2 regions of the Pseudonocardia ailaonensis genome follow, and region 2 is predicted to be linked to the other one. Evidence: riboswitches for the same ligand, from Rfam matches in the RefSeq annotation. Region 2 holds a riboswitch; the other holds the start of a gene.
What was found. Region 2 has a riboswitch for S-adenosylmethionine ahead of thrC (threonine synthase). Riboswitches for the same ligand answer to the same signal wherever they lie in the genome.
Positions count from the first base shown of each region.

Region 1 (5,340 bases), on a different contig from region 2:
ACACCCCGCGGTCGCGCAGCTCGGGGACGACCTTCGCGACGACCTCGTCGAGGCCGTAGGGGCTCACGTGGGAGCCGAGGATGAACCCGTCGACGGCGCGTTCCTGCACGTAGCGGTCGATCTCGGCGGCCACCCCCGCGGGCGTCCCGACGAACACCGCCCGGTCGAACACGTGAGTCACGACCTCGCGCAGCGACCAGCCGTGCTCGCGGCCCAGCGCCCGCCAGGCCTCGGCCGTGGCCTGCGGGTCCTGGCTCAGCGGGGCCCGCCCGCGGATCCACGCCGGCGCCCCGGGCGTGGGCTCGAGCTCCGGGACGGGGCCGTCCGGGTCGAGCTGCGAGAGGTCCCGGTTCCACACCATCTCGGCCAGCACGATCGCGGTGAACGGGTCCACCTGCCGGCTGCGCACGTCCCGGTGCCGGTCGCGCGCCTCGGCCTCGGTGTCCCCCAGCAGGACCGCGGCCGACGGCAGGATCTTGACCTGGTCGGGATCGCGGCCGAACTTCGCCACCCGCGCCTTGACGTCGGTGTAGAAGGCCTTCGCCTCGTCGAACTTCTGGTAGCGGGAGAAGATCGCGTCCGAGCGGGAGGCGGCGAAGTCCCGCCCCGCCGGTGACTCCCCGGCCTGCAGCACGACCGGGTGCCCCTGCGGGCTCCGCGGTGTGGTGAACCGGCCGGCGATGTCGAACTGCCTGCCGCGGAAGGAGAACTCCCCCACCCGCTCGTCGCGCAGGAAGCGGCCGGAGGCCGGATCGGCCACCACCGCGTCCGATCCCCACGAGTCCCAGAGCGCCCGGACCGCGTCCAGGGTCTCCCCGGCACGCTCGTAGCGCTGCGACCTGTCCAGGAACCCGCCGCGCCGGAAGTTCTCCCCGGTGTCCGCGTCCGAGCTCGTCACGACGTTCCAGGCGGCCCGGCCGCCGGAGAGGATGTCCAGGGTCGCGAACTTGCGGGCGAGCTCGTAGGGCTCGTTGAAGGTCGCGTTGATCGTGCCCGCGAGCCCGATGTGGTCGGTGACCGCCGCCAGCGACGCCAGCACGGTGAACGTGTCCGGCCGGCCGACGACGTCCTGGTCGAACACCTGCCCGCCGCGGGTCCGCAGCCGCAGTCCTTCCGCGAGGAACAGCAGGTCGAGGGTGCCGCGCTCGGCGGTACGGGCCCAGTGCTCGAAGGAGCTGAAGTCGATGTGGCTGCCCGAGGCCGGGTCGCTCCACACGGTGTCGTGGTTGACGCCCGGGAAGTAGGCCCCGAGGATGACCTGCCGCTTCACGCCGCCACCCCCGCGTACCGCGACGCCGGGCGCCCCAGCCCGAACCGCTCCCGCAACGTCCCCGCCTCGTACTCCGTGCGGAACAGCCCGCGCCGCGCGAGCTCCGGCACCAGGTCGTCGACGATCGCGTCGAGGTCGGCTGGTAGCACCGCGGGCCGCAGCCGGAACCCGTCGAGCCCCTCGTCCGCCCAGGACTCCAGCAGGTCGGCGAGCGCGGTCGGGGTACCCGCGAGCACCGCGGCGTCCGAGCGCAGCGGCGTGATCGCGTCGAGGCGGCGGAGCCGCTCGTGCGCGGCGTCCGCGTCCCGGTCGAGGACGACCACCAGGTCCGCGAGCACCGTCAGCGGCGGGCCCGTCCGCGCGACCGCGTGCTGGGCGGCGCGGATCTCGCCGAGGACCGCGGCGATGTCCGAGGACCCCCGCGGCGTCACGAACACGACGTCCGCGGCGCGGGCGGCCAGCTCGTAGGCGGTGCGGGCGTGCGCGAGCGCGACGACCAGCGGCTGGCCCTGCGGCGGGCGCGGCACGATGCCCGGCCCCTTCACCGCGAAGTGCGGGCCCTCGAAGTCGATCGCGTGGACCTTGTCGCGGTCCAGGAAGCGGTGGGTGGCGGCGTCCCGGATCTCCGCGCCGTCCTCCCAGCTGTCCCAGAGCCGGCGGACGACCTCCACGGCGTCCGCGGCCTCGTCGAACAGCTCCTGCACCGCGGCGGCCGTCTCGGGGGTGTTCAGGCTCTCGCGGCGGATCTCCGGCAGGGTCCGGCGGCCGAAGTGCGCCGCCTCGTCCGCCCGGGCCGAGGTCTGCACGCGCCATCCCGCGCGGCCGCGGCTGTCGTGGTCGAGCGTCGAGATCGCCGAGGCGATGTGGAAGGGCTCGGTGTGGGTGGTGGTGACGGTCGGGACGAGACCGACGTGCTGCGTCAGGGGCGCGAGGAACGCCGCGACCAGCGACGCGTCGAGCCGGCCCTGCACCAGGTCGGTGCGGCGGGCGCCCTCGGCGAGGTGGTCACCGGACTGCAGGCCCAGGCCGTCCTCGATGGTGAGCAGGTCGAGGCGGCCCCGCTCGGCGGCCCGGGCGAGCGCCGCCCAGTAGCGGGCGGTGAACAGCGACTCCGGGCGGGCGCCCGGTTCGCGCCAGGCGGCGGGATGCCAGCCGGCGCCGTCGAGGGCGACGGCGAGATGGAACGGTGCCATGAGGGCAGACCTCTCCTGCGGGAGGGCGGACGGGAGTCGGGCGCGTCAGCCCCGACAGGCCGCGCTGGCCGTGCGCAGGAGGTCCACGTGACGGCGCCGCACCCCGAGAAACATCCGTCCTCCATCGCTCCCGGCTTTAGCACCCGCACCCGAGGACGGGGGGTTGCTGCGGCGTCGTCGAGCCAGGTCTCTCAGCCGCTCTGGATGGTGTGGCCCGTGAGGGCCCCTGCCACTGTACGTACGCGTGACCGGGCCGCGTCAATCCCTCGGGTGACGCTGTGACCCACACCGCTCGCCTTGCGGCACAAGGTGTCCGGACAGGATCCCGGTCCTCGGGAACCCCGTCCCGTCCGCGGGCGATCGACCGGACATTCAGCCGGCGGTGGTCTCCTCGCGCACCAACGCGGCGATGCGGACGTCCCGGGTCCGCTCGAGGTGGGTGCGCAGCAGCGAGCGAGCGGTGTCCTGGTCCCCGGCGGTGATCGCGTCGAGGACCGCCGTGTGCTCGTCGTCGGACGAGTCGAGGTTCGGGTTGCGGGACATGTCGACGCTGTCGTAGAGCGCGAGCTGCAGGGCCAGGCGCTCGAGGATCCCGGTGATCGTCGGGTTGTGGCAGGCCTGGCGCAGCACCGAGTGCCAGCGCCCGTGCAGCATCCGGATCTGGTCCGGGTCGGTCGCCTGCCGGGCCTCCTCGTGGACGTGCCGCAGCCGGGCGAGGTCGAGCGCGGAGCGGTGGGCGGCGGCGGAGGCGGCCGCCTCGGCCTCCAGGGCGATGCGGGCCTGGTAGATCTCGACGACCTCGGTGGCGGTCAGGGTGCGGACCTGCGGGCCGCGGCTCCCCCGGACCACCAGCCCGTCGCACTCCAGCCGCAGGATCGCCTCGCGCACCGGGGCCCGGCCGACGCCGAGCCGCGCGGCCAGCGCCGTCTCCAGCAGCGTCGTCCCGGACGGGAGGGCGCCGCCGACGATCTCGTCCCGCAGCACCAGGTACTGCGCCTCACCAGCGCCCGCCTGCCCTGCCACCTGGCCTGTCGAGCCTGCTGCCACCGCGTTCCTCCGGACCGTTGCGTGGCCGTCACTGTACGACACGTGTCCGCACATTCGGCCATCCGCGTCATTCAGTGTTCACACGTGGAGACACATGGCGACACACGCTTGCGCTCGTTCCGGGCCCGGCTTACTGTCGCCGTGTCCGGTTCCGAACTCGCGCCCCCGGGGAGGTCAGACGTGCCGAGCGCCCAGCGCGACGTGCTGTCCCACCCCCGTGACACGCGCGGGGACCGGGGCTGCCGCAGCTGTCGCCCCTGCCCGCGCGGCTGATCCCGCGCCGATCCCGGTCAGCCGGACCCCGGCCGCCCGTGCCCGGGCGGCCGGTCCGCACCCGTGCCGCGCCCGGCGCGGTGCTGTCGATTCCGCTCTCGAGAGGTTCTCCCATGACGTCCGACGTCGTGCTGCGCCGCGGCCTGGTCGTGGCCGCGCTGACCCCGTTCGTGCGGGACACCGTGCGCGTGGACAAGGGCCGCTTCGCCGCCCAGCTGCAGGCGCTCGGCCGCGAGAAGCCCGTCGCCGTGACCGTCGGCGCGGTGGAGAGCCAGGAGTTCCAGGTCCTGACGCGCGCGGCCCGGCTCGGGCTGGTCGACGCGGCCCGCGAGGAGCTCCCCGCCGGGGTGCCGGTGATCTCCGGGGTCTCCAGCGCGTCGATCCGGGAGTCGATCGCGCTCGCCGGCGAGATCGCGAAGCGCGGCGCGACGGTGGCCGCGGCGGTGGCGAGCCCGAAGCCGTGGGGTGCCGCGCCGACGGCGGAGGAGGCCTACCGCTGGTTCGCCACCCTGGCGGACGCGAGCCCGATCCCGGTGCTGCTCTACAACAATCCGCGCCTCGGCGTGGACCTCTCGGTCGACACGATGGCCCGGATCTGCAGCCACCCCAACGTCGCCGCGATCAAGGAGACCTCTCGCGACGAGGCGAAGCTGCTCGGCCTGGTCAACCGGATCCAGGGCCACGCGCACGTCTACACGAACATGGAGCTGCTGTTCTCCACGCTCGCCCTCGGCGGCTCCGGCGCCATGCTGCCCACCTCGGGCCTGCCGCTGGCCGCTCGCCTGGTCGAGGCGTTCGAGGCCGGTGACCCCGCCGAGGCCGCCCGCCTGGCGCTGTTCTTCGCCGAGTTCCCCAGCCGCTGGACGAACCTCGGTTTCCTGCCCGCGGTCAAGGCCGCCGCCGGCCTGATGGGCCTGGAGCTCGGCCCGCCCGTCCATCCCTGGTCCGGGCTGTCGGAGGAACAACTCGCCGAGATGCGCGAGTTCCTCGCCAAGTGGGAGCTGCTGGACTACTACGCGGAGGCGGCCAAGTGACGCTCGTCGACCTGTCCCACCCGCTCTGGGCCGGGATGCCGAAGATCCCGATCCTCCCCGAGGTGGAGCGCCACCAGATCGCCGCGATCGCGGACGGGGCGCCGATGAACATCTCGTCGATCACGCTGGCGCTGCACGTGGGCACCCACGTCGACGCCCCCTCGCACATCGTGGAGGGCGGCACCCCGATCGACGAGCTGCCGGTCGAGCGCTTCCACGGCACCGCCGTGGTGTCGCGGGTGGACCGCAAGCCCGGCGAGGAGATCACCGTCGAGGACGTGCTCGCCGGCGGGCCCGAGCCCGAGCGCGGCGAGTTCCTCCTGGTCGCGACGGGGTGGAGCACGAAGTTCACCTCGCCCGAGTACGGCGACCACCCGAGCCTCTCCCCCGCGCTCGCCGAGTGGTGCGTGGAGCGCGGGATCCCGTTCGTGGGCGTCGACATGATCACGCCCGACCTGCCCGTGCACCGCCGCCCGCAGGGATTCGACTTCCCGGTGCACCGCACGCTGCTCGGCAACGACGT
Region 1 covers NZ_BAAAQK010000006.1:73,843-79,182, forward strand. Annotated here, with positions in the region: gene ABD324_RS14260 (NtaA/DmoA family FMN-dependent monooxygenase) at 1-1,270, opposite strand, end outside; gene ABD324_RS14265 (LLM class flavin-dependent oxidoreductase) at 1,267-2,463, opposite strand; SAM riboswitch class I at 2,582-2,674, opposite strand; gene ABD324_RS14270 (GntR family transcriptional regulator) at 2,836-3,486, opposite strand; gene ABD324_RS14275 (dihydrodipicolinate synthase family protein) at 3,897-4,817, shown strand; gene ABD324_RS14280 (cyclase family protein) at 4,814-5,340, shown strand, end outside.
Region 1: another riboswitch for S-adenosylmethionine. It lies ahead of ABD324_RS14265 (LLM class flavin-dependent oxidoreductase); the one in region 2 lies ahead of thrC (threonine synthase).

Region 2 (5,340 bases):
GCCCGCCGTCGCGCCGGCGACCGTGCTGGGCGTGCTCGCCGCGGTCGTCTCCCCGGTGAGCCCGGCGCTGGCCGCGGCATGCGCGTGGGTGGCCGGGCCCGCGGTCGAGTGGCTCGTGTTCGTGGGGGACCGGGCGGCCGCCCTGCCCGGCGCGGTGCTCCCGTGGCCGGACGGGCTCGCGGGCGCGGCGCTGCTCGCCGGGCTCCTGCTCGCGCTGGTGGTGCTCCTCCGCTTCCGCCGCTCCCGGCTCCTGGTCCTGGCGGTGGTCGTCGGGCTGGCACTGGTCCTGATCCCGACCCGGGTCGTCCGGCCGGGCTGGCCGCCCGCGGGCTGGAGCGTGGTGGCCTGCGACGTCGGGCAGGGGGACGCGATCGTCCTGGCCACCGGCGAGCCGGGCCGGGCCGTGCTGGTCGACGCCGGGCCGGAGGACGGCACCGTCGACGCGTGCCTGCGCCGGCTCGGCGTGGACTCCCTGGCCCTCGTCGTGATCAGCCACCTGCACGCCGACCACATGGGCGGCCTCGGTGGCGCCCTGCGCGGTCGGTCGGTGGGTGGGATCGCGATCGGCCCGGCGCACGAGCCGGGATCGGCGCTGCGCCGGATCGCGGCCGATGCGGCCGGATCCGGTGCGGCGCTGCTGGAACTCACGGCAGGCCGCCGGCTCGCCTGGCCCTCGCTGGTCCTGGAGGTGCTCGCCCCGGCGTCGGCACCGTCCTTCGTGGATGGTGAGGACGGCACGGCGGTCAACAACACCTCAGTGGTGCTCCGCGCGACCACGCCGGCGGGTCGCGTCCTGCTCACCGGGGACGTCGAGCTCGACGCCCAGGCCGCGTTGCTGCACTCGGGCGCGGACCTGCGCGCCGACATCCTCAAGGTCCCGCACCACGGATCCCGCTCCACGAACCCGGACTTCCTGCGGGCGGTGTCGCCGCGGGCGGCGCTGGTCAGCGTCGGCGCCGGCAACCCCTACCGGCACCCCAACGCCGGGGTGCTCGACCAGCTGACCCGGTCCGGGACGGTGGTGCGGCGCACCGACCAGAGCGGGGACGTCGCGGTGACCGCCGCGGACGAGATCGTGGCCCGGGGCGAGCCGCTCCCGGCCCCGCGCGGGACGAGACGGGGGCGGCGCCGCCGGCGACGGCGTGGACGGGACCCCGACGACGGCGCCGGTCCCGATCCGCAGCCCCGGGTGAGGGCGCCGAGCACTGCCGCGGCGCCACCCGGCCGAGGAGGTCAGGCCCCGGGAGCGGTGGTGGACCCGCCGCCGCTCCCGGTGGGAGGACGCTCAGCGGCCCTCGAGGGCCTCCGCGACGGCGGCGCTGGTGGCCGGCACGGTGGCGGTCGGGCGCGCGGTGTCGGACACGGCGTCGAGGGTCTTGAGGCCGTCGCCGGTGATCAGCAGGACGGTCTCGGCATCCCGGTCGATCAGGCCGGCCTCGATCAGCTTCCGCGCGGTGGCCACCGTGACGCCGCCGGCGGTCTCGGCGAACACACCCTCGGTGCGGGCGAGGAGCGTGATGCCCTCGCGCACCTCGTCGTCCGTCACCTGGCCGACCGCACCGCCGGTGCGGCGCACCGAGTCGAGCACGTACGGGCCGTCCGCCGGGTTGCCGATCGCGAGCGAGCGGGCGATGGTGTCCGGCTTCACCGGCTGGATGAAGTCGACGCCGGCTTCGAACGCGGTGGCCACGGGCGAGCAGCCGGAGGCCTGGGCGCCGAAGATCTTGTAGGGCTTGTCCTCGACCAGGCCGAGCTTCACGAACTCGCCGAAGCCCTTGTCCACCTTGGTGAGCTGCGAGCCGGAGGCGACCGGGATGACGATCTGGTCCGGGAGCCGCCAGCCGAGCTGCTCGGCGACCTCGTAGCCCAGGGTCTTGGAGCCCTCGGCGTAGTAGGGCCGGACGTTGACGTTCACGAACGCCCAGTCCTCGTGCTCCGCGGCCAGCTCCGTGGCCAGGCGGTTGACGTCGTCGTAGTTGCCGTCGACCGCGAGCAGCGTGCCACCGTAGACGGCGGTCGTGGTGATCTTGGCCTGCTCCAGGTTGGAGGGGATCAGGACCACGGAGTCCCAGCCGGCCCGCGCGGCCGCGGCCGCCACGGCGTTGGCCAGGTTGCCGGTCGAGGGGCAGCAGAGCACGGAGAAGCCGAGTTCGCGGGCGGCGGCGAGGGCGACGGCGACGACCCGGTCCTTGAAGGAGTGCGTGGGGTTGCCGGTGTCGTCCTTGATCCAGAGCTTGCGCACGCCGAGCTCGGCGGCGAGCCGGTCCGCCTGGATGAGGCGGGTGAAGCCGGGCTCGGTGTTGGCGTGCTCGCGCACGTCCGACGGGACGGGGAGCAGGTCCTGGTAGCGCCAGATCGACTTGGGGCCGGCCTCGATGGACTCGCGGGTGACCTTCGGGAAGTCGTACGCGATCTCGAGTGGGCCGAAGCACTGGCTGCAGGCGAACTCGGCGGCCAGCGCGCTCTGGTGGCCGCACTCCCGACAGGACAGGGCGCGCGCGGAGCCGAGGTCGTACGAGGTCGCAGTGGTGTCAGCAGTGAGAGTCATCAGATCTCCTCATCTGTCCCGCTCGCGCGGGCCGGAATTGGCACCTGGTTCGTCGACGTGCGCACACCACGAAGGTGCAACGCGCGGATCGTCGTTCGACGCCGGTTGCCGGGGCTTCAACGGGCCGTTCCCTCTGCCCCTCTGGATGAGCCATGTGAAGTTGTTCCCCGGCCGCGGGCCGCACTGGGCCCGAAAGATCCGGATGCCGTGCACGTTACGGCACCTCGGGGCGCCCCTGCCAGCGGAATCCAGGATCTGGGAGCCGGGTCACGGATTGTCGGTGCGGTGCGCGACGATGCGGGGGACCCGTCCCCCGACAGCCCCGAGCCGCCCCGCGCGGCGCGGTACCGAGTGAGGAGCCCCATGCCGGCCACGAAGCCGCCCGACCCGCTCCAGCTGGTCGTGGGTGAGGAGGAGCTGCTGGTCGAGCGGGCCGTGCAGGGCATCCTGCGGGCGGCCCGGGCGGCGGATCCCGCGGCCGACATCATGCGGTTCAAGCCGTCGGAGATCACGCCGGGCGAGCTGGCCGGGCACCTGAGCCCGTCGCTGTTCGCCGAGGGCCGCGTCGTGGTGGTCCAGGGCGCGCACGAGGCCGGCAAGGAGGTCGCCGCGGCGATCCTCGCCTACGCCGCCGAACCCGCCGACGGGATCGTGCTGGTCGCGGTGCACGCGGGCGGGGCGCGCGGCAAGCAGCTGATGGACGACCTGCGCAAGCGCGGCGCGAACGTCACCCGCTGCGACAAGCTCTCCCGGGCGGAGGAGCGGGCGGAGTTCGTGCGCGCCGAGGCGAAGCGCGAGGGCGGGATGATCACCGCGGACGCCGTGGCGGCGCTGCTGGAGGCCGTGGGCTCCGACCTGCGCGAGCTCGCCGCCGCCACCGCGCAGCTCGTCGCCGACACCGGCGGCCGGGTCGACGGCGACGCCGTGCGCCGCTACCACCGCGGGCGGGCGGAGTCGTCCGGCTTCGCGGTGGCCGACAAGGCGGTGGCGGGGGACCGGTCGGGGGCGCTCGAGGCGTTGCGGTGGGCGTTGGTGCTCGGGGTCGCGCCGGTCCTGGTGGCCGACGCGTTGGCGGATGCGGTGCGCACGCTGGCGAAGGTCGGCTCGGCCGGGCGGGGGGATCCCAACCGGCTGGCCGGCAGCCTCGGCATGCCGCCCTGGAAGATCCGCAAGGCCCAGGGGCAGGTCCGCTCCTGGCACCCGGACGGGCTGGCGGTCGCGATCGCGGCGACGGCGCAGGTCAACGCGGACGTCAAGGGCGCGGCGGCCGACCCCGGCTACGCCCTCGAACGGGCGGTCCTGGCGATCGTCGACGCCCGCGGCACGAGCTGACCCCGAGATCCCGCCCGCCGGCCCGGTACCGCGCGGCGGCCCGTTCGCTCACCGGTCAGGAGCGAGAGTGCCGTTCGCTCACTAGGTATGAGCGAGAGTGCCGTTCGCTCATCCACGGGCCCGGCGCCCCAGCCCGGTGCCCCGGACACGACGACGGGGCTGCCCCACGGGAAAGGGCAGCGCCGTCGTCGGAACGCTCACCGAGGAGCGCGACCGCGCCCCGTCGGGCGCGGAGACTCTGCGATCAGGCCGGGTCCGGGATCAGGCCGAGAGCGAGGCGGCGCGCTTCGCGATCGCCGACTTGCGGTTGGCGGCCTGGTTCTTGTGCAGGACGCCCTTGCCGGCCGCCTTGTCGAGGGCCTTGGCCGCGGCGCGCTGCAGCTCGAGGGCCTTCTCGGTGTCGCCGGCGTCGGCCGCCTCGCGGAACTTGCGGACAGCGGTCTTGACCGACGACTTGACCGACTTGTTGCGCTGGCGCGCCTTCTCGTTGGTCTTGACGCGCTTGATCTGGGACTTGATGTTCGCCACGCTGGTGTGCCTCTTCAGTCGTACTCGGTTGACTCTGGGTGGACTCTCGCTTCGGGGGGCTCCGGCGATCCCGACCGTGGTTTCCGATGCGAGCGAGCACGCCGAGCACTCGGCTGTCCATCTTACAGACGGCCCCTTGCGGCCCCCCACCACCCCGGTGAGCGGCGCCGTGCCGTTGACATCGACGTAACCCGTCCCGTCTGGCCCGGCCCCGTCCGACCGGTCAAGATGACCGTCGTGAGCCGCGCACTCGACCGTAGACCAGCAGGGACATCGGGGGCCGACGACGCCCTGTTCGCCGGCTACCTCGAACCGGACCGGCCCAACCCGGACGCGTTCGACGAGATGTTCTCGCCGGACGGCAGCGTGCGTGCCCCCTACCGGCACCTGCACGACGCGATCGCCCCGACCGCCGCCGCGGACCTCGCCGCGCGCTCGGAGGCGCTCGACCGCGCCTATCTGGACCAGGGCATCACGTTCAGCCTCTCCGGCCAGGAGCGCCCGTTCCCGCTGGACATCGTGCCGCGGGTGATCTCGGCGAGCGAGTGGAGCCGGCTGCAGCGCGGCATCGTGCAGCGGGTGAAGGCACTCGAGGCCTTCCTGCACGACGTGCACAACGACGCCCAGATCGTCCGCGACGGCGTCGTCCCGCGGCGCCTCATCACCAGCTGCGAGCACTTCAAGCGCTCCGCCAACCAGCTCAACCCGCCCAACGGGGTGCGGATCCACGTGGCCGGCATCGACCTCGTCCGCGACCAGGAGGGCACGTTCCGGGTGCTGGAGGACAACCTCCGCAACCCGTCGGGCGTGTCCTACGTGATGGAGAACCGCCGCACCATGGCGCGGGTCTTCCCTGACCTGTTCACCCGCCAGCGGGTGCGCGCGGTCGGCGACTACTCCACCCACCTGCTGCGGGCGCTGCGTGCGGCCGC
Region 2 covers NZ_BAAAQK010000007.1:33,451-38,790, forward strand. Annotated here, with positions in the region: partial or broken gene ABD324_RS14840 (ComEC/Rec2 family competence protein) at 1-886, shown strand, start outside; gene thrC (threonine synthase) at 1,286-2,548, opposite strand; SAM riboswitch class I at 2,555-2,700, opposite strand; gene holA (DNA polymerase III subunit delta) at 2,912-3,880, shown strand; gene rpsT (30S ribosomal protein S20) at 4,142-4,408, opposite strand; gene ABD324_RS14860 (circularly permuted type 2 ATP-grasp protein) at 4,637-5,340, shown strand, end outside.